4 regions of the Bradyrhizobium sp. G127 genome follow, and region 2 is predicted to be linked to each of the others. Evidence: predicted binding sites of a transcription regulator. Region 2 holds the regulator's gene; each other region holds the start of a gene.
What was found. Region 2 encodes PhoB, which activates phosphate uptake and scavenging genes when phosphate is short. Its sites were predicted from a motif close to TGTCATNNANCTGTCAT; they were not measured.

Region 1: the regulator PhoB is predicted to act here: its motif matches at 1,736-1,752, upstream of LVY71_RS11060 (DUF47 domain-containing protein).
Region 3: the regulator PhoB is predicted to act here: its motif matches at 1,852-1,868, upstream of phnC (phosphonate ABC transporter ATP-binding protein).
Region 4: the regulator PhoB is predicted to act here: its motif matches at 3,862-3,878, upstream of LVY71_RS00255 (DUF2794 domain-containing protein).

Annotation. Positions count from the first base shown of each region.
Region 1 is NZ_JAKFGN010000001.1:2,345,214-2,350,294, forward strand. It holds gene LVY71_RS11050 (branched-chain amino acid ABC transporter permease) at 1-671, shown strand, start outside; gene LVY71_RS11055 (branched-chain amino acid ABC transporter permease) at 673-1,641, shown strand; gene LVY71_RS11060 (DUF47 domain-containing protein) at 1,778-2,422, shown strand; gene LVY71_RS11065 (inorganic phosphate transporter) at 2,438-3,448, shown strand; gene sugE (quaternary ammonium compound efflux SMR transporter SugE) at 3,458-3,772, opposite strand; gene LVY71_RS11075 (peptide chain release factor 3) at 3,933-5,081, shown strand, end outside.
Region 2 is NZ_JAKFGN010000002.1:1,340,629-1,345,709, reverse strand. It holds gene pstA (phosphate ABC transporter permease PstA) at 1-831, shown strand, start outside; gene pstB (phosphate ABC transporter ATP-binding protein PstB) at 828-1,658, shown strand; gene phoU (phosphate signaling complex protein PhoU) at 1,685-2,401, shown strand; gene phoB (phosphate regulon transcriptional regulator PhoB) at 2,431-3,132, shown strand; gene arsC (arsenate reductase (glutaredoxin)) at 3,679-4,083, opposite strand; gene arsB (ACR3 family arsenite efflux transporter) at 4,080-5,081, opposite strand, start outside.
Region 3 is NZ_JAKFGN010000002.1:1,140,608-1,145,688, forward strand. It holds gene phnD (phosphonate ABC transporter substrate-binding protein) at 1-873, opposite strand, end outside; gene phnC (phosphonate ABC transporter ATP-binding protein) at 917-1,729, opposite strand; gene LVY71_RS17550 (LbetaH domain-containing protein) at 1,961-2,593, shown strand; gene LVY71_RS17555 (alpha-D-ribose 1-methylphosphonate 5-triphosphate diphosphatase) at 2,637-3,827, shown strand; gene LVY71_RS17560 (DUF1045 domain-containing protein) at 3,851-4,555, shown strand; gene LVY71_RS17565 (FadR/GntR family transcriptional regulator) at 4,820-5,081, shown strand, end outside.
Region 4 is NZ_JAKFGN010000001.1:52,222-57,302, reverse strand. It holds gene acnA (aconitate hydratase AcnA) at 1-2,561, shown strand, start outside; gene LVY71_RS00260 (DUF1223 domain-containing protein) at 2,691-3,461, shown strand; gene LVY71_RS00255 (DUF2794 domain-containing protein) at 3,889-4,254, shown strand; gene LVY71_RS00250 (carboxymuconolactone decarboxylase family protein) at 4,268-4,612, opposite strand; gene LVY71_RS00245 (ArsR/SmtB family transcription factor) at 4,688-4,990, shown strand; gene LVY71_RS00240 (GNAT family N-acetyltransferase) at 4,994-5,081, opposite strand, start outside.

The sequences.
Region 1 (5,081 bases), on a different contig from region 2:
TGATCCTGTCGCCCGTGATTGTCGGCGGCTTCGGAATTATTCTCGAGCGCACGATGCTACAATGGCTGACAGGGCTCGATCACCTTTACGGCCTGTTGCTCACCTTCGGTCTGGCGCTCATCATCCAGGGTGTATTCCAGAACTATTTCGGCTCGTCCGGCTTACCCTATGCCATTCCCGATATTCTCAAGGGCGGCGTCAATCTCGGCTTCATGTATCTGCCTATCTATCGCGGCTGGGTCGTGATCTTCTCGCTCGTGGTCTGCATCGCGACCTGGTACACGATCGAGCGCACGCGGCTTGGCGCGTACCTGCGCGCGGCGACGGAAAATCCGACGCTTGTGCGCGCTTTCGGCATCAATGTTCCGCGCATGATCACGCTGACCTATGGCCTCGGCGTCGGTCTTGCGGCGCTGGCCGGCGTGCTGTCGGCGCCGATCAACCAGGTGCGTCCGCTGATGGGCGCCGATCTCATCATCGTGGTGTTTGCTGTGGTAGTGATCGGCGGCATGGGTTCGATCATGGGTTCGATCATCACCGGCTTCGCGCTCGGCGTGATCGAGGGACTGACCAAGTATTTTTACCCAGAGGCCTCAAACACCGTGGTTTTCGTATTGATGGTGCTGGTGCTGCTGGTGAAGCCGACGGGATTGACGGGACGGGCGAATTAACATGACAACGATCACTGACAACGCTGTTCCCGCAACGGGCCGCTCCACCACCGACGAGATGGTTGCCTTCATCATTATGGCGGCGTTGCTCGCTGCCGTGCCGTTGACGGGGCTGTATCCTTACTTCGTGATGCAGGCGCTGTGTTTCGCGCTATTCGCTTGCGCCTTTAATCTCCTGATTGGCTACAGCGGCCTGTTGTCGTTCGGCCATGCCATGTTCCTCGGCACGGCGGGCTATGTGACCGCCCATGCGCTGAAGGTCTGGGGTGTCTCTCCGGAGATCGGCATTATTCTGGGGGTCGTCGGTGCCTGCGCGCTGAGCGTGCTGACGGGGCTGATCGCGATCCGCCGGCAGGGCATCTACTTCGCGATGATCACGCTGGCGCTGTCGCAGCTCTTGTTTTTCATCTATCTGCAAACGCCGTTCACCCACGGCGAGGACGGCATCCAGGGCATCCCGCAGGGGATGATGTTCGGTTTTCTTGATCTGTCCAACACGACGACGCTTTATTACGTCGTGCTGGCGATCTTCCTGCTCGCCTTCCTGCTGATCTATCGTGCGATCAACTCGCCGTTCGGCGAAGTGCTGAAATCGATCCGCGAGAACGAGCAGCGTGCGATCTCGCTCGGCTACAAGACTGACCAGTACAAGTTCCTGGCCTTTGTGCTGTCGGGCAGTCTGGCGGGTCTGGCCGGCGCGGTGAAGGTCTTCGTGGCGCAGAATGCCTCGCTGACCGACGTGCACTGGACCATGTCCGGCGAAGTCGTGCTGATGACGCTGGTCGGCGGCCTCGGCACCGTGTTCGGTCCCGTGGTCGGCGCCTTCGTGATCATCGCCATGCAGCAGTATCTGGCGGGATTCGGCCAGTGGGTCACCGTGATTCAGGGCGCCATTTTCGTGATCTGCGTGCTCACCTTCCGGCGCGGGGTCATCGGTGAAATCGCCCACTTCTTCAAGCGATCGCTGTAACCTTCGGGTTTTACGGGCTTTCTTTCCCGGATAAACCGGTGGATGACCGGCCGTTCGCGGCTGGTCAGACGCCTGTTGGTCTGGGAAACGGTTTATGACAGACAGGTGACAAATTCTGTCATGCCGGAGAACGATTATGCTTGGCTGGTTTCGCAAAGTGCTGCCCCGGGAGGAGCGGTTTTTCGACCTGTTCGCCCGGCATTCCCAATCGGTGGTGCATGGCGCGGAAGCGCTGGAGGGGATGCTCAAGGGCGGCGAAGAAACCCCGGTCTACTGCCAGCGCATCAACCAGTTCGAGAACGATGCCGATCAGGTTACGCGAGAAGTCCTCACCGCGGTCCGGCGTACCTTCATCACGCCGTTTGACCGCGGCGACATCAAGAACCTCATCACCTCGATGGATGATGCCATCGACCAGATGCAGCAAACGGCCAAGGCGGTCATGCTGTTCGAGGTCCGCAGCTTCGAGCCGCCGATGCGTGAGATCGGCAGCATCCTCGTGCAATGCGCCAATCTGGTCGGCCGCGCGGTACCGCTGATGCAGTCGATGGGTGAGAATGTCACGACGCTGACGGCGCTGACCGAGGAGATCACCCGGCTTGAGGGCCGCGTCGACGACCTCGACGACATCGGCATGAAAGAACTCTTCCTCAAGCATCGCGAAGGCAACACGATGGATTTCATCGTGGGTGCTGAAATCTATAAACATCTGGAAAAAGTCGCCGACCGTTTCGACGACGTGGCGAACGAGATCAACAGCATCGTGATCGAACAGGTCTAGGGTCAGGATTGCACCGTGGATGCTTCGCTCGCTTTCCCAATCCTGGTCGGATTGATCGCCGTCGCGCTGCTGTTCGATTTTCTCAACGGATTGCACGACGCCGCCAATTCCATCGCCACGATCGTGTCGACCCGCGTGCTGCGGCCGCAATACGCTGTGGCGTGGGCAGCGTTCTTCAACTTTATCGCCTTCGCAGTGTTCGGCCTTCATGTCGCGCAGACGATCGGCACAGGCATCATCCATCCCGAAGTTATCGATGCGCAGGTGATTTTTGCTGCACTGATCGGCGCGATCGTCTGGAACCTGGTGACCTGGGCGCTGGGCTTGCCGTCCAGCAGTTCGCACGCGCTGATCGGCGGATTGCTTGGGGCGGGAATCGCCAAGGCGGGGCTTTCCGTCGCGGCATGGAGCGGCCTGTCGAAAACGCTGCTCGCCATCGTGCTGTCGCCGCTGGTGGGTTTTTTGCTGGCGCTGGCCCTGACAGCGATTGTGTCGTGGGCATCCGTGCGCTCGACGCCGTTCGCGGTCGATCGCGCATTCCGCATTTTGCAGTTTGCATCGGCCTCGCTTTATTCGCTGGGGCACGGCGGCAACGACGCGCAGAAGACGATGGGCATCATCGCCGTGCTGCTCTATTCGCAGGGTTATCTGGGAGGTGAATTCAGCGTGCCATTCTGGGTGGTGCTGTCATGTCAGGCGGCGATGGCGCTCGGCACCCTGATGGGCGGCTGGCGTATTGTGCGCACCATGGGCCTGCGCATTACCAAGCTCACGCCGATGCAGGGCTTCTGCGCCGAAACGGGTGGGGCGGCGACACTGTTCATGGCAACATGGCTCGGCGTGCCGGTGTCCACCACGCACACCATCACCGGCGCGATCGTTGGCGTCGGCGCGGCCCGCCGGGTTTCGGCGGTGCGCTGGAATGTGGCCGGCTCCATCGTGTGGGCGTGGATTTTCACGATCCCCGCAGCCGCGCTGGTTGCCGCGGCGACCTATTTTGCCGTGACGCTGGCGGGATGGCGCTAGCCCCGAAAGCTAGGCCACGACCTTGAGGCCGATGATCCCGGCGACGATCAGTCCGATACAGGCGAGCCGCAAGGCCGTTGCCGGTTCGCCCAGCAGCCAGATGCCGAGCAGGGCGGTTCCCACCGTGCCGATGCCAGTCCATACCGCATAGGCTGTCCCGACCGGAAGCGTCTTCAGGGAGAGCCCGAGCAATACGACGCTGCCGAACATGCTGATGAGGGTCAGAACCGACGGCGTTAGCCGCGTGAATCCGTCGGTATATTTGAGGCCGATAGCCCAGCCGATTTCCATCAAGCCCGCAATGAACAGTATGGTCCATGCCATAGCTGACAACCTCCGATGCGGGGTCGTCCCCGCGGATATGTGGGTGAATCGAGGCCGTCCTCGCCGTGCAAATATGCTTCAGCCTCCTGAAAGATGCAAGTGCATGGAGTTTTGAATCTCCCTTGATCCTGCCGCGTTTCCCTGCCACACGCTCGCCATCATGTCCGACACCGCCATCGCCGCTGACTCGTCTCAGATCACGCCGCTTGCCGAAGAAGTGGCGCGCCGGCGCACGTTCGCGATTATCTCGCATCCTGACGCCGGCAAGACCACGCTGACCGAGAAGCTGCTGCTGTTCGGCGGCGCGATCAATCTCGCGGGGCAGGTGAAGGCCAAAGGCGAGCGGCGTAACACGCGCTCGGACTGGATGAAGATCGAACGCGAACGCGGCATTTCCGTCGTCACCTCGGTGATGACCTTCGAGTTTCAGAATCTGGTGTTCAACCTGCTCGACACGCCGGGCCACGAAGACTTCTCGGAAGACACCTACCGCACGCTGACCGCGGTCGATTCCGCCGTCATGGTCATCGATGCTGCGAAAGGCATCGAAGCGCGAACGCTGAAGTTGATCGAGGTGTGCCGTCTGCGTGACATCCCGATTATCACTTTCGTCAACAAGATGGACCGCGAGAGCCGCGACGTGTTCGATCTGCTGGATGAGATCGAGAAGACGCTGGCGCTCGATACCACGCCGATCAACTGGCCGGTCGGTCGCGGTCGCGATTTCATGGGCACCTATGACATCGAAACCGGGGGCATTCGCCTGCTGGAGGGCGGAGGCGCCAAGACCGGGGCTGCGGAGAAAATCGAGATCTCCGATTTGGCCGGCCGCAACGCCAATCTCGATGCGGGCGAGATCGCCGACGAACTTGAACTGGTGAAGGAAGCCTCGAAGCCGTTCGACCTGCAGTCGTTCCGCGAGGGCCATCTGACGCCGGTCTATTTCGGCAGCGCGCTGCGCAATTTCGGCGTCGGCGATCTGCTGGAGGGTCTGGGCCGTTTCGCGCCGTCGCCGCGCGCGCAGGAGGCTGACAAGCGCAAGGTCGAAGCCGACGATCCAAAGATGAGCGCGTTCGTCTTCAAGATCCAGGCCAACATGGACCCCAACCACCGCGACCGCATCGCGTTCGCGCGGCTGTGTTCGGGCAAGCTGACGCGTGGCATGAAGGTCAAGCTGGTACGTACCGGCAAGAACATGAGCCTCACGTCGCCGCAGTTCTTCTTCGCGCAGGATCGCGCCATCGCCGACGAAGCCTATGCCGGCGACGTGGTCGGCATTCCCAACCACGGCACGCTGCGGATCGGCGAC
Region 2 (5,081 bases):
ACTTCCCGCCGCCGCTGGGACATCGTGATCCGCTTCCTGTGCCTCGGCGCGGCCGTGTTTGGCGTCACTTGGCTGGCGCTGATCCTGTTCACGCTGTTCTACAACGGCCTTGCGGGCCTGAATCTTCAGGTCTTCACGCAAAATACGCCGCCGCCCGGCTCAACCGAAGGTGGATTGCTCAACGCCATCGTTGGTTCGATCATCATGACGGTGCTCGGTGTCGGCATCGGCGCGCCGATCGGACTGTTTGCCGGCACCTATCTTGCTGAATACGGCAAGCACGACCGGCTGACCTCAGTGATCCGCTTTATCAACGATATTCTGCTGAGCGCGCCGTCGATCATCATTGGCCTGTTCGTCTACGGCGCAATCGTGGTGCCGATGGGCGGCTTCTCGGCATTGGCTGGCACGCTGGCCTTGGCTGTCATCGTCATCCCGGTCGTGGTGCGTACCACCGAGGATATGCTCGGACTGGTTCCCAATCCACTGCGGGAAGCTGCGTCAGCTCTTGGTTTGCCCCGCTCACTCGTCATCAAGCGCATCGCCTATCGTGCTGCGCGTGCCGGCCTTATCACCGGCGTGCTGCTGGCGACGGCACGTGTCGCCGGCGAGACGGCGCCCCTGTTGTTCACCGCGCTCAGCAACCAGTTCTTCAGCCTCGATCTTACCAAGACGATGGCTAACCTGCCGGTGACGATCAACAACTTCGTCCAGAGTCCCTACGAGTACTGGAAACAACTTGCCTGGACCGGGGCTTTGCTGATCACCTTGACCGTACTTGCCCTTAACATTGGCGCACGCATTCTCGGCGCCGAGAGGACGATGAAATGAACGAGCAGCTTTCTGTTAGCGTAGACACATCTCGTGGCGCGCCCGTACCGGGTGCAGCCATTCATCAGGACGCACGAGCCAAGGTGACCGCGCGCGACCTCAATTTTTACTACGGCGAAAACCATGCGCTGAAGAACATCAACCTGGTTCTCGGCGAGAACCGTGTGACCGCGTTCATCGGCCCGTCGGGCTGTGGCAAGTCGACCCTGCTGCGGATTTTCAACCGCATGTACGACCTCTACCCGGGGCAGCGCGCCGTAGGCCAGCTCATGTTGGACAACACCAACATCCTCGATCCGAAGCTGGATCTCAATCTGTTGCGGGCGCGTATTGGTATGGTGTTCCAGAAGCCGACGCCGTTCCCGATGACCATCTATGAAAACATCGCATTCGGCATTCGGCTTTATGAGAAGATCTCGAAGTCGGAAATGGACGGCCGCGTCGAGGCTGCGCTGAAGGGCGGCGCACTCTGGAACGAGGTCAAGGACAAGCTGAATGCCAGTGGCCTCAGCCTGTCGGGCGGCCAGCAGCAGCGCCTTTGCATCGCGCGCACGGTCGCCGTTCGGCCGGAAGTCATCCTGTTCGACGAGCCTTGCTCAGCGCTTGATCCGATCTCGACGGCCAAGGTCGAGGAATTGATCCAGGAGCTGAAGGAAGATTACACGATCGCCATCGTGACGCATAATATGCAGCAGGCGGCCCGTGTATCGGACAAGACCGCGTTCATGTACCTTGGCGAGCTAGTCGAGTTCGACGATACCAACAAAATATTCACGTCGCCGACCGATCGGCGCACGCAGGATTACATCACCGGCCGCTTCGGCTGACGCGCATTTTGCGGGAGAGACATATCATGGGTTCAGATCATACCGCCAAGGCGTTCGACGAAGACCTTCAGGAACTCAACCGGCTTGTCGCCGAAATGGGGGGCTTGGCCGAACGGCAGATCGTCGATTCTGTCGATGCGCTGATCCGGCGCGACGTGACGCTGGGCAATCGTGTCGTGACCTCCGATCTCGACATCGACAGGCTGCAGCACCTGATTGAAGAGCGCGCCGTGCTGACCATCGCGCGCAGGCAGCCGATGGCTGTGGACCTGCGCGAGATAGTCGGCGCCATGCGTGTCGCCATCGACCTTGAGCGGATCGGTGATCTCGCCAAGAATATCGCGAAGCGTGTCGCCGCGCTCGACAGCGATTTCCATCCGCTGAAGCTGATCCGTGGCCTGGAGCATATGACCGATCTCGTGCAGTCGCAGGTGAAGTCGGTGCTGGATGCCTATGCCGCTCACGATCTTCCTGCCGCGATGACGGTGTGGAAGGGTGATGAGGAAGTGGACGCGATCTGCACCTCGCTGTTCCGCGAATTGCTGACCTATATGATGGAAGACCCGCGCAATATCGGTTTCTGTATTCACCTGATGTTCTGTGCAAAGAACATCGAACGGATCGGCGACCACGCGACCAACATCGCCGAGACGGTTTTCTACATGATTGAAGGCCAGCAGATGCTCGATCAGCGCCCCAAGGGCGACATGACGACTTTTGCAACGGCCGCGTCAGGCAACTAACTGAAGGATAATGAATTGAAGGATCGGACATGAGCGCCCGTATTCTTGTGGTCGAGGACGAAGAAGCGTTGACGACGCTGCTTCGCTATAATCTGGATGCCGAAGGTTACGATGTCGAAACCGTCGCCCGCGGCGATGATGCCGACACCCGGCTCAAGGAACACATCCCCGACCTCATTGTGTTGGACTGGATGCTCCCGGGTCTGTCCGGAATTGAGCTTTGCCGCCGCTTGCGCGCACGGCAGGAGACCAAGCAAATTCCGATCATCATGCTGACCGCGCGCGGCGAGGAAAGCGAACGGGTGAGGGGGCTTGCCACCGGCGCGGACGACTACATCGTTAAGCCGTTCTCCGTGCCCGAGCTCTTGGCCCGCGTGAAAGGCCTTTTGCGGCGCGCCAGTCCCGAGCGTCTCGCCACGGTTCTTGCCTTCGGCGACATCGAGTTGGACCGGGACCGGCGACGTGTCGCCCGCTCGGGCCGCCCGATCGATCTTGGGCCTACGGAATATCGTCTGCTCGAGTTCTTCCTTGAGCATCCGGGTCGTGTGTTCAGCCGCGAACAGCTCCTGGACGGTGTATGGGGCCGCGACATCTATATCGATGAGCGAACGGTAGACGTGCACATCGGCCGGCTTAGGAAGCTCCTTAATCTCGGCCGTGAGACGGATCCAATCCGCACTGTTCGCGGCGCCGGCTACGCTCTCGATGACCGCTTCGCGAAGGCCGAATAACACCCCCTCTTTTCTAATATTGAAAGATTGGCAAACTTTGTAGAGAAGTTTCCCGATCTGTAGTGCCGCAGAGTTTTTGCGGGATCGTCACGAAGGGGCGGCCCCCTGCAACTATCATTGCGACAGTTCTGCTATTTGCCGTGTTCATGCAGTGCGGCGGAGAACCACTGTCAAGAAATGCCCTTAAGGAATTTACTCGGAGGCGGATTCACCGGTGGGTATGAATGCCGCAAACGATGAGAATATACCGCTACGGTGAGCTATAGCGGACCGGAAAGGGAATCGGTGCATTCGATGAATGTGGAGGTAGGAGACTACTAGATCCAAATGGCCAAAGAAATCCCGATACCGAAGTCGGGTGCCGGATAGTTTCAGAAGCGGTTGCTGGGTCGGACGTCGAAACGTTTAAGTAGCTTCGATAAGTCTTGAACGGAGCCACGCCGATAGTGATCAAGCGAATACTGCCCTGACGATCAATATGAGCGTGCTATGCTGCAGGATCAAACCGGCAAGGCATTTGGACGGATGTTAGATAAGTCAATAAACTTAGGCTGTATTGATAATCTCGCCATCTTCCTTGACGAACTTTCCGATATGCGGGTTCGGCAGAATATCGAGGATGGCTTCGGATGGACGGCAGAGCTTGACGCCTTTCGGTGTAACCACGATCGGCCGATTGATAAGGATAGGCTGTGTCAGCATTATATCGACCAGTTCGTCGTCAGTCCATTTCGCATCGTCGAGCCCAAGATCAGCATAGGGTGTGCCTCTCTGGCGAAGCAGTGCGCGCACAGACATTCCCATCGCTGCAATCAGCTCCAGCAATCTGGTTCGGGTTGGCGGAGTTTTTAGGTACTCAATGATCTCTGGCTCGACACCGCTCTGGCGGATCATGGCGAGCGCGTTGCGGGACGTCCCGCAGTCGGGGTTGTGATAGATCGTTATGCTCACGACCGTCCCTCTACCTTTGAGGCTGCTGCAGGTGACGACGAGCCGGCGTCATACCATTCGCGCGTTGCTTTCACGATTTTGACGACAGATAGCATCACCGGGACTTCCACAAGAACGCCGACAACGGTCGCAAGCGCTGCGCCGGAATTGAGGCCGAATAGGCTAATGGCAGCGGCAACCGCCAACTCGAAGAAATTGCTGGCTCCGATAAGGGCGGCCGGCGCGGCCACACACCACGCGACTCCGAAACGCCGACTGAGCCAATACGCGAGGCCTGCATTCAGGTAGACCTGAATCAGAATTGGTACGGCCAGGATAAGGATGACCAAGGGTTGAGCCAGGATTTGCTCGCCCTGAAATGCGAATAGCAACACCAGGGTCGCGAGTAACGCAACCAGAGACACCGGTTGCAACCGGTGCATGACCAGGTTGAAAGCTGGAGTTCCTTCGACCAAAAGCCAGCGGCGCCATAGCTGAGCGATGACGACTGGAACAACGATGTAGAGCAGAACCGAAAGGAGCAAGGTGGCCCAAGGTACCGAGATCGAGGCAACGCCGAGCAACAAGCCAACGAGCGGTGCAAACAAGAAAATCATCAGCACGTCGTTGAGGGCGACCTGACTCAATGTGAAATGCGGTTCACCTTCACACAGGTTCGACCAGACGAACACCATCGCCGTGCATGGCGCAGCAGCCAAAAGAATGAGGCCGGCGATATAGGACGAGATCTGTCCAGCGGGGAGCATGGGGGCGAATACATGCCCGATAAAAAATGTCCCTAGCAGAGCCATCGAAAACGGCTTCACTGCCCAGTTGATGAACAATGTCACGCCGACGCCGCGCCAATGTTCTTTGACTTGCCCGAGCGCGCCAAAATCGATCTTCAGCAGCATCGGGATGATCATCAGCCAGATCAATAACGCCACCGGCAGGTTGACCCTTGCCACTTCCGCGCCAGCAATTGTCGCAAACACCCCAGGCATGACATGCCCCAGTGC
Region 3 (5,081 bases), 200 kb from region 2:
CTTGGTGGTCGCCGGATTGAAGTCCTTCTTCTGTCCGTCCGACAGTTTGTCGAAGGCGGCCTTCTCCTTGGTGGGGGTCTCAAAGAATGCCTTTTCAATCGCCGTCTTAAGATCGGCCGGCATGTCCCCAAGAACGGCATAGGGTCCGTTCAGGATCGGTGCAGACTTGTGAACGATACGGAAGTCTTCCTTTTTCATCGGCGAGCCATCGGCGTTCTTCAGCATGCCCTTGGTCAGCATCTGTGCCAGCGTCGAGTCATTCTCGGCGGTCCACTGATTGGCCGCGACATCGACGGTGCCCTGGGAGAGCGCCAGCATCGCGTTCTCGTGGCTGCCAGTAAACACCACCTTGCGGAAATAGGATTCGGCGTCCGAAATCTGCATTTTGTTCAGCTCGAAGCGCGGCACGTTGTTGCCGGAGGTCGAGTTCGGATCAACGAGGCCGAGGTTTTTGCTCTTCAGATCATCGATCGTCTTGTAGGGGCTTTTCGCCAGCACGAAGAACATCGAATAATAGCCGGTGCTGCCGTCGATATTGCGATCGTTGGCGAACGCCTCAGTGTTAACGCCGGTCATACGGGCGCGGGCAAACGATGCCGAGCCGTAGCTTGCAATATGAATTGTACCGGAGCGTTGGCCTTCGATCACAGCGGCGTAGTCGTTGGCGATGCGCAGGTTAACCTTCACGCCGAGTTCCTTGCTCAGATAGGCGATGAACGGCGCCCAACGCTCGGTCACGCCCGAGGCGTTCTCGGCAGGAACCACCGCGAAGGTGAGCTCTGGATATTTTGCTATCCAGTCCTGAGCCGAGGCGGCGGTGGCGCTGAAGGCAAGTGCGGCGACGCCGGCAATGACGGTGCGACGATTGATCATGATGTCCTCTCGGGTGAGTGGTCGTGTCTTTATGGAAACAGAACTATGCGACGGCAGCATTTCCGAGCACGGGTGCCAGTTCGCCAGGTACGAAGTCCGGTGTCTCGTCCATCACCTCGCCGGCTTCGAGATCGTAAAGCTCACGCGCGATGCTGTCGGTCAGCGAGGCCGGCGCGCCGTCGAACACGATGCGGCCCGCCGACATGCCGATCAGGCGATCGCAATAGGTCCGCGCCAGATCGAGCGAATGCAGATTGCAGATCACGGTGATGCCGAAATGCTTGTTGATACGCAGCAGCGCATCCATCACGATCCGGGTGTTGCGAGGGTCGAGCGACGCGATCGGCTCGTCGGCCAATATGATGTCGGGCTGCTGGACCAGCGCGCGGGCGATCGCCACGCGCTGCTGCTGTCCGCCCGAGAGCTGATCCGCGCGCTGCGCCGCCATGGGCATCATGTCGAACTGTTCCAACGCGGAGATAGCGATGGCCTTGTCGTCATGCGGCCAGAGTTGCAGCAGCGAGCGCCACAGCGGCACGCCGGCCAGACGCCCCATCAGGACGTTGGTCAGCACATCGAGGCGCCCGACCAGATTGAACTGCTGGAAGATCATCGCCGACCGGGCACGCCATCGGCGCAAATCGTGGCCTTGCAGCGCAGTGACGTCGACGCCCTCGAACAGGACGCGCCCGCCGGTCGGGCTTTCCAGCCGGTTGATCATGCGTAGCAGTGTGGATTTTCCGGCGCCCGAGCGGCCGATCACGCCGACGAAACGTCCGGGCTCAACCGAGAAGGACGCATTGTCGACAGCCGTCTTCGCCCCGAACCGGCACGTCAGTCCGTCCACCACAAGCATGCGCCGACTCCGTCAGAATATCTGCAGCCACCGCTAACGCCGGTTTCCTACAGTTGTGTGACAGCGTCAGTTGCAGCGGTACATCTCCCCTCAATTCGCAAGTGCTGTGGCAAAACGCTCATTGTCATCCAGTCTTCATGATGCCGTCATGCAATGTCCTGAAGAGACTGTTCGCCGTCTCATCGACCCCCGCCTTGGACAAGCCAATCCGTTTGCGAGATTCCCCTACTCATGGCCGGTAAAGCCCTATCCATTCAACCACTCATCGATCCAACCGCAAGGCTGCATGACAGCCACGCGGGAGCCTATTGCGAGATTGGCGCGCGAACCGTTCTGCACGAAGTCACGATGGGGGATTACTCTTACGTTGTGAACGACAGCCAGATTGCCTACGCCACCATCGGAAAATTTTGCTCCATTGCGGCAATGACCCGGATCAATCCCGGCAATCACCCGATGCATCGCGCCGCGCAGGCGCATTTTTCCTATCGCACCAGCGCCTATTTTCCAGGTGAAGCCGACGATACGGACTTCTTCGCCTGGCGACGCAGTCATCATGTGACGTTCGGCCATGACGTCTGGATCGGTCACGGCGCTATCGTGCTGTCCGGCCGGAATATCGGCACCGGTGCCGTGGTCGCGGCCGGTGCGGTCGTCACCAAGGACGTGCCGGACTACACCGTTGTTGGCGGAAACCCGGCGCGGCCGATCCGGCGGCGGTTTCCGGAACATGTCTCCGAGCAGTTGATCGCGCTGGCGTGGTGGGACTGGAGCCATGACCGGCTCCGCACCGCGCTGGCGGATTTCCGGAATCTGCCGGTCGAAGCCTTTGTCGAGAAATATAACAGCACCCTGGCCAGCTAACCTGCGTTCCAGCGAAGGACATCGAAGCAAAGACATGAGACTCATGCCAGACATTTTGATCGAAGGCGGCCGGACATTGATTGGAGACGCACTTGAGGATGCGTCCATTCACATCGCGCATGGGACAATTACCGAAGTGTCTTCGCGAGGCAGCGCGGCCTCATTGCGCCTCGACAGCCATGGCCTGATCGCCCTGCCCGGCATCGTCGACATGCACGGCGATGCCTTCGAGCGCCAGATGATGCCGCGCCCCGGCGTCGACTTCCCGGTCGATGTCGCTCTTGTCGACAGCGATCGCCAGGCCATCGCCAACGGCATCACGACGGTCTTTCACGCCACAACATGGTCATGGGAGCCCGGCCTGCGCGGTACCGAGAATGCGCATCGCCTGCTCGATGCCATCGAAGGTATGCGGCCCCAACTGGCCGCCGACACGCGCTTTCATCTCCGGCAGGAGACTTTCAACCTCGACGCCGAGCCGACCATCGCCGAGTGGCTGACCGCGGGCCGCGTCGATTTGCTCGCCTTCAACGATCACATGCATATGACGGCCGCGTCGATGAATAATCCCAAGAAGCGCGCCCGCATGGTGGAGCGCTCCGGTCTTGGCGAAACTGAGTTCGATCTGCTGGTCGAACGGGTGATGACCGGTGCGGACAAGGTTCCTGCATCCATCGCGCGGCTTGCCTCCATCGGCCGCGACAACGGCGTGCCGCTGCTGTCCCACGACGATGAATCGCCGGATCAGCGCACCCACTTCCGGTCGCTCGGTATCGCCGTCGCGGAATTTCCGATCAATGAGGCGACTGCACGCGCGGCGGTCGAAGGCGGCGACTTCACGGTGTTCGGCGCGCCAAACGTCGTGCGCGGCGGCAGCCACACCGGATGGATCAGCGCCGCGGAGATGGTGAGCAAGGGCCTGTGCTCGATTTTGGCCTCGGACTACTACTATCCAGCGCCTCTGCTCGCAGCGTTTAGGCTTGCTGCCGACGATATCCTGCCGCTGCCGCAGGCTTGGGCTCTGGTATCGCGCGCACCAGCTGCGGCGACCGAACTGCACGATCGCGGCCAGATTGCAGCCGGAAAACGCGCGGACATTTTATTGGTCGACGCAGGCGAACCACTGAGACCCCGTGTCGTCGCCGTGATCGCCGGCGGACGCATGGTCCATCTCACGGAGCCGCAGCGCATTTTATCGACCTCTGCCGCCGAACGCAGGGTTGAACCCGCCTGAGCGGACAGCTACTCAGGGTTCGCATGTCGCAATACCCCCGCTACGCCGTCTATTTCGTCCCGTCAGCCGATAGCACTCTCTATCGGTTCGGCGCGGGTCTGATCGGGTACGATGCCTATTCGGGGCAACCCCTTCCTTTCTCCGAAGGCATTGAAAGCGAGATTGACGGCTGGAAACAGTTCACCGCCGATCCGCGAAAATATGGTTTTCATGCCACGTTGAAAGCCCCCATCTCTCTCGCCCCCGGCAAGACCGAAGACGAACTCGTGGCAGCGATGAGCGATTTCGCGCAGACGCCGCGAGCTATCCCGGTAATTGCGCCAACCGTTCGCGGCATTAGCAGCTTCGTCGCTATTACGCCGAATGATTTCTGCGCCGAGTTGCAGAAGCTGGCCGACGATTGCGTCATTGCCTTCGACCAGTTCCGTGCGCCGCTGACAACAGCGGATCGCGAGCGCCGCAACGTGTCGGCGCTCAACAAACGGCAGGTCGCCTATCTGGATCGCTGGGGCTATCCTTACGTGCTAGAGGAATTCCGCTTTCACATGACGCTGGCCGGATCTCTTCCCGCGGAACGGCGAGCGCCGGTGCTGGATCTTCTTCAGCAGCGCTTTGGCGCGCTCGAACTAAAATCGATATCGATCGACCGGCTGGCATTGCTGCGCCAGAACGACGCAAGTTCCGGCTTCACCCTCATTTCGCTTTGGCCGTTGCGCGCAACCGTCTAAAGCTCACTGCTTTTTACCGTTGTAATATCGTTATGACGCACCGCACGGTTGCCGGGTGACAGTCGCCTTGGGCACAAGCCCCACTCCGACTTATTCAATGACCTGAATACCGTTGTTCCGACGGTTAGCGCCCATGACGCCCCGCTCGCAATGCAATAAAATTCGTAATCATCCGATGTTTAACATCGGATGATTGCAAGGCCTGATTACCCCGTGCTAGCGTTTTGCACGCCGCTCGAAGACGGCGACCGGGAGACTGAAACGTTGGCCAAGGCCGCTGCCAAGTTCATCGTCAAACGCGCAAAGCCCGGCCGCATTCATGCGGTGCTGTCCACGCTGGGCAGCGAGATCGCACGCGATCTGATTCCCACCGGAGCCGCGCTGCCGCCGGAACCCGAACTCGAAGCACGTTTCGGCGTAGGTCGCGGTGTTGTTCGCGAGGCGATCAAGACATTGGCCGCCAAGGGTCTCGTGAGCGTCGGTCCTCGCCATGGCACGCGCGTGTTGCCGCGCCACGACTGGAGCC
Region 4 (5,081 bases), on a different contig from region 2:
ACGAAGACGATCGCACGGTGAAGAAAGCCGACATCGTCGCGTTCTCCAAGTGGGCGAGCAAGAAAACCCTCGAACATGAAATCGCATTCCGCCCCGCGCGTGTGCTGATGCAGGACTTCACCGGCGTGCCGGCGGTGGTCGATCTCGCCGCCATGCGCAACGCCATGAAGGCGCTCGGCGGCGACGCCGAAAAGATCAATCCGCTGGTGCCGGTCGATCTCGTCATCGATCACTCGGTGATCGTGAACTTCTTCGGCGACAACAAGGCCTTCGGCAAGAACGTCGCGGAAGAGTACAAGCAGAACCAGGAACGCTACGAATTCCTGAAGTGGGGCCAGAAGGCGTTCTCCAACTTCTCCGTCGTGCCGCCCGGCACCGGCATCTGCCATCAGGTCAATCTGGAATATCTGTCGCAGACGGTCTGGACGCGCAAAGAAAAGCTCACCGTCGGCAAGAAGACCGGCACGTTCGAAGTCGCCTATCCGGATTCGCTGGTCGGCACCGACTCGCACACCACCATGGTCAACGGCCTCGCGGTTCTCGGCTGGGGCGTCGGCGGCATCGAGGCCGAAGCCGCGATGCTCGGCCAGCCGCTGTCGATGCTGCTGCCCGACGTGGTGGGCTTCAAGCTCAAGGGCCAGCTCAAGGAAGGCGTCACCGCCACCGATCTCGTGCTGACCGTCACCCAGATGCTGCGCAAGCAGGGCGTGGTCGGCAAGTTCGTCGAATTCTTCGGCGCCGGCCTCGACCATCTGTCGGTCGCCGACAAGGCCACCATCGCCAACATGGCGCCGGAATACGGCGCGACCTGCGGCTTCTTCCCGGTGGACAAGGCCGCGCTGGATTATCTCAAGACCTCGGGCCGCGCGTCGGCGCGCGTCGCGCTGGTCGAGAAGTACGCCAAGGCGCAGGGCCTGTTCCGCACCTCGGCGTCGCCCGATCCGGTGTTCACCGAACTGCTGACCCTCGATCTCGGCGACGTCGTGCCGTCGCTCGCAGGTCCGAAGCGCCCCGAAGGCCGCGTGGCCCTGCCGGGCGTGGCGGACGGCTTCGCCGCGGCGATGGCGTCGGATTACAAGAAAGCACTGGACGGCAAGCGTTACTCGGTCGACGGCCGCAATTTCGATCTCGGCCACGGCGACGTGGTGATCGCGGCGATCACCTCCTGCACCAACACCTCCAATCCGAGCGTGCTGATCGGCGCGGGCCTGCTGGCGCGCAACGCCGCAGCGAAGGGCCTGACGGCGAAGCCGTGGGTGAAGACCTCGCTGGCGCCGGGCAGCCAGGTGGTTGCCGAGTATCTGTCGAACTCCGGACTGCAGAAGGATCTCGACAAGGTCGGCTTCAACCTGGTCGGCTTCGGCTGCACCACCTGCATCGGCAATTCCGGTCCGCTGCCGGAGGAGATTTCGAAGTCGATCAACGACAACAACATCGTTGCCGCCGCGGTGCTCTCCGGTAACCGCAACTTCGAAGGCCGCGTCTCGCCCGACGTGCAGGCGAACTATCTCGCCTCGCCGCCGCTGGTGGTGGCTTACGCGCTGGCCGGCAACGTCAATATCAACCTCGCCAAGGAGCCGCTCGGCACGGGCAAGGACGGCAAGCCGGTCTATCTGAAGGACATCTGGCCGACCTCGAAGGAAATCAACGCGGCGATCAAGAAGTACGTCACCTCGACCATCTTCAAGAAGAAATATGCCGACGTGTTCAAGGGCGACACCAACTGGCGCAAGATCAAGACCGTGACCAGCGACACCTACGCCTGGAACATGAGCTCGACCTATGTGCAGAACCCGCCGTATTTCGAAGGCATGAAGATGGAGCCGGAGCCGATCGTCGATGTTATCGGCGCGCGCATCCTCGCGCTGTTCGGCGACAAGATCACCACCGACCACATCTCGCCGGCCGGTTCGATCAAGCTGACGTCGCCCGCCGGAAAATATCTGTCCGAGCATCAGGTGCGGCCCGCCGACTTCAACCAGTACGGCACGCGCCGCGGCAACCACGAAGTGATGATGCGTGGCACCTTCGCCAACATCCGCATCAAGAACTTCATGCTGAAGGGCGCCGACGGCAACGTTCCGGAAGGCGGTCTCACCCGGCACTGGCCGGACGGCGAGCAGATGTCGATCTACGACGCCGCGATGAAGTATCAGGCCGAGCAGGTTCCGCTGGTGGTGTTCGCCGGCGCGGAATACGGCAACGGTTCCTCGCGCGACTGGGCGGCGAAGGGCACGCGTCTGCTCGGCGTGCGCGCGGTGATCACCCAGAGCTTCGAGCGTATTCACCGCTCCAACCTCGTCGGCATGGGCGTGCTGCCGCTGACCTTCGAGGACGGTGCATCGTGGGCGTCGCTCGGCCTGAAGGGCGACGAGCAGGTCACCATTCGCGGCCTGCAGGGCGATCTGAAGCCGCGTCAAAAGTTAACGGCGGAAATCGTCTCGGCCGACGGCTCGCGCAAGGACGTTTCGTTGCTTTGCCGCATCGACACGCTGGACGAGCTTGAATATTACCGCAACGGCGGCATCCTTCATTACGTGCTGCGCAAGCTGGCGGCCTGAGGATTGCGGTTCGAAAACGTATCCGTGAACAGGCTCACTGCGACGTGAGTGGCAGGGATTCAGGGGGCGGCCTATCAATAGGCCGCCTTCTTGCTGATGGAAGGCATCATGTATCGTAGGGGCAGACGGATGTCTGACTTGCCAGGATCGAAGATGACGGCAGCCGGCGCTTTTGCGTCGCGGCTGTCGCGTACGCTTGGCGTTTGCGCGATTTTCACCGTCATCACGCCGGTGTACGCCGAGCCGCGCGCCGTGGTCGAACTCTTCACCTCGCAGGGCTGCTCGTCGTGCCCGCCGGCGGACAAGGTGCTCGGCGAACTCGCGCAGGACCCGTCGATGATCGCGCTGAGCCTGCCGATCGATTACTGGGATTATCTCGGCTGGAAGGACACGCTGGCGGATTCGCGTTTCAGCGCGCGCCAGAAGGCCTACTCCCATATGCGCGGCGATCGCGGCGTCTACACGCCGCAGGCTGTGGTCAACGGCACCACCAATGTTCTCGGCAGCGACCGCGCCGGCATCGAGAATGCGGTGAACCGCACGCAGAAAGTCGACGGCGTGATGTCGGTGCCGGTGACGATGACGCAGTCCGGCGGCCAGATCAAAGTCTCGGTGGCGGAAGCCAGCGGCAAGAGCGGCGAAGTGTGGATCTGCGCCGTGTCGAAGTCGGTGCCGATCACCATCTCGCGCGGTGAGAACCGCGGTCAGCAGGTGACGTATCACAACGTGGTGCGCAACATGCTGAAGGTCGGCGACTGGAACGGCAAGGCCGGGAACTGGACCGTGCCGATCGAGAACATCACGCGTGACGGCGTCGATGCGGCGGTGGTCTATGTGCAGGACGGCAGCCGCGACAAGCCGGGCGCAATGCTCGGCGCGGCGTTCAATTCGCTCAACTGAAATTTCCGATTGCCACATATGACCGGCGCGTTCGCGCGCTGATGTCGTGCGCGTTGAATTGGTGCGCACCCTCGTTCGTGAGGTGAGCCAGTCGCGCAGACCGGTCCACAAACAAAAACGGCCAGCTTGCGCTGACCGGAAGATTGGGGATCCAATATTCACCGCGAAGAACTAGACCCGATCCTGACGACCCCGGGGGGCTGGGGGCTGAGGAATCCGGTGCCGAAAGGACCGGGTCAACGCAGTTTCATTCTTATTGCTATCCAGCACGGCGGCGGATTGACCGAATTCAGGCGGCATTATGATTTTGCCTAACGTCCGCGTGATGCGCCTCTTGCCTCCTGGCCGGGCAGAATGCGGCCCTAAATCATGCTTGCAGGCTTCACCGGACGGGTGGATCATGTCGTCCAGATGACAGGAGGCGCCGATGAGTTCCGTATCGGGCGATAGAGATCCAAGCGAGAGCCGGGGGCCGGAGCGCAGCACGCCGCCGCTCCCCCAAAGCGTCACCTTCAACCGTGCTGAACTCAACCGCATTCTCAATCTGTACGGGCGCATGGTTGCCGACGGCGAATGGCGCGACTACGCCATCGATTTTCTGAAAGACCGCGCGGTGTTCTCGATCTTCCGCCGCGCGTCGGAAGTGCCGATCTACCGCATCGAGAAAGATCCGCGGCTGGCCCGCAAGCAGGGCGTCTACAGCGTGATCGCCGCCAGCGGCCAGATCCTGCGGCGCGGCCACGACCTTGAGCGCGTACTGCTGGTGATCGACCGCAAGCTCGCGCTGGTGTAGCCGGTCCGCTTTTTTATGCGTTGCTGAACTGGTCGTAGGCGCGCAACGCATCGGCGGCGTACATCAGCGCAGGTCCGCCTCCCATGTAGACGCACATCGCCATCACCTCGGCGATTTCCTCGCGCGTCGCTCCGAGATCCTTCAGCGCCTTGACGTGAAAGCCGATGCAGCCGTCGCAGTGCTGGGTCACGCCGATCGCCAGCGCAATCATTTCCTTGGTCTTCTTGTCGATCTGTCCGTCCGCGCTGGCGCTCTTCGCCAGCCCGTAGAAACCTTTCATGGCATCCGGCGCCAGTTTCCCCAGTTCCCGCGTAAACTCGGAAATTCCCCGGGTGATTTCCTGATAGTCCTTCGCCATTGCTGTCATTCCTTGCATGATTTTTATTTCATATATATATGATATTAGAAATATGTGAAATGTAAAGAGGCGGTCATGGGACTGGCGGACGAAATGCCGGCAAAGGCCGGCTTGGCGGCTGATTTCCTGAAGGGGCTGGCCAGTCCGCACCGGCTGCTGATTCTCTGCGAACTTGCCGATGGCGAGCGCAACGTGAGCGATCTGATTGCGGCGACTGGCATCGCGCAGACTTCCATGTCGCAGCATCTCGCCAAGCTGAAGGCTGCGGGCATCATCGATGTCAGGCGCGAGCACCGCAGCCTGTTCTACTTCATTGGCAATGCGGCTGCGCGCGATGTGATGGCCATTCTCTACAGCCATTTCTGCAAGAAGAATTGATCGTCACTCGGGAGTGGTGCGTCCGCCCGCGCCGAGCGCGCGCTGCATCATGACGGTGTCGAGCCAGCGGCCGAACTTGAAACCCACATTC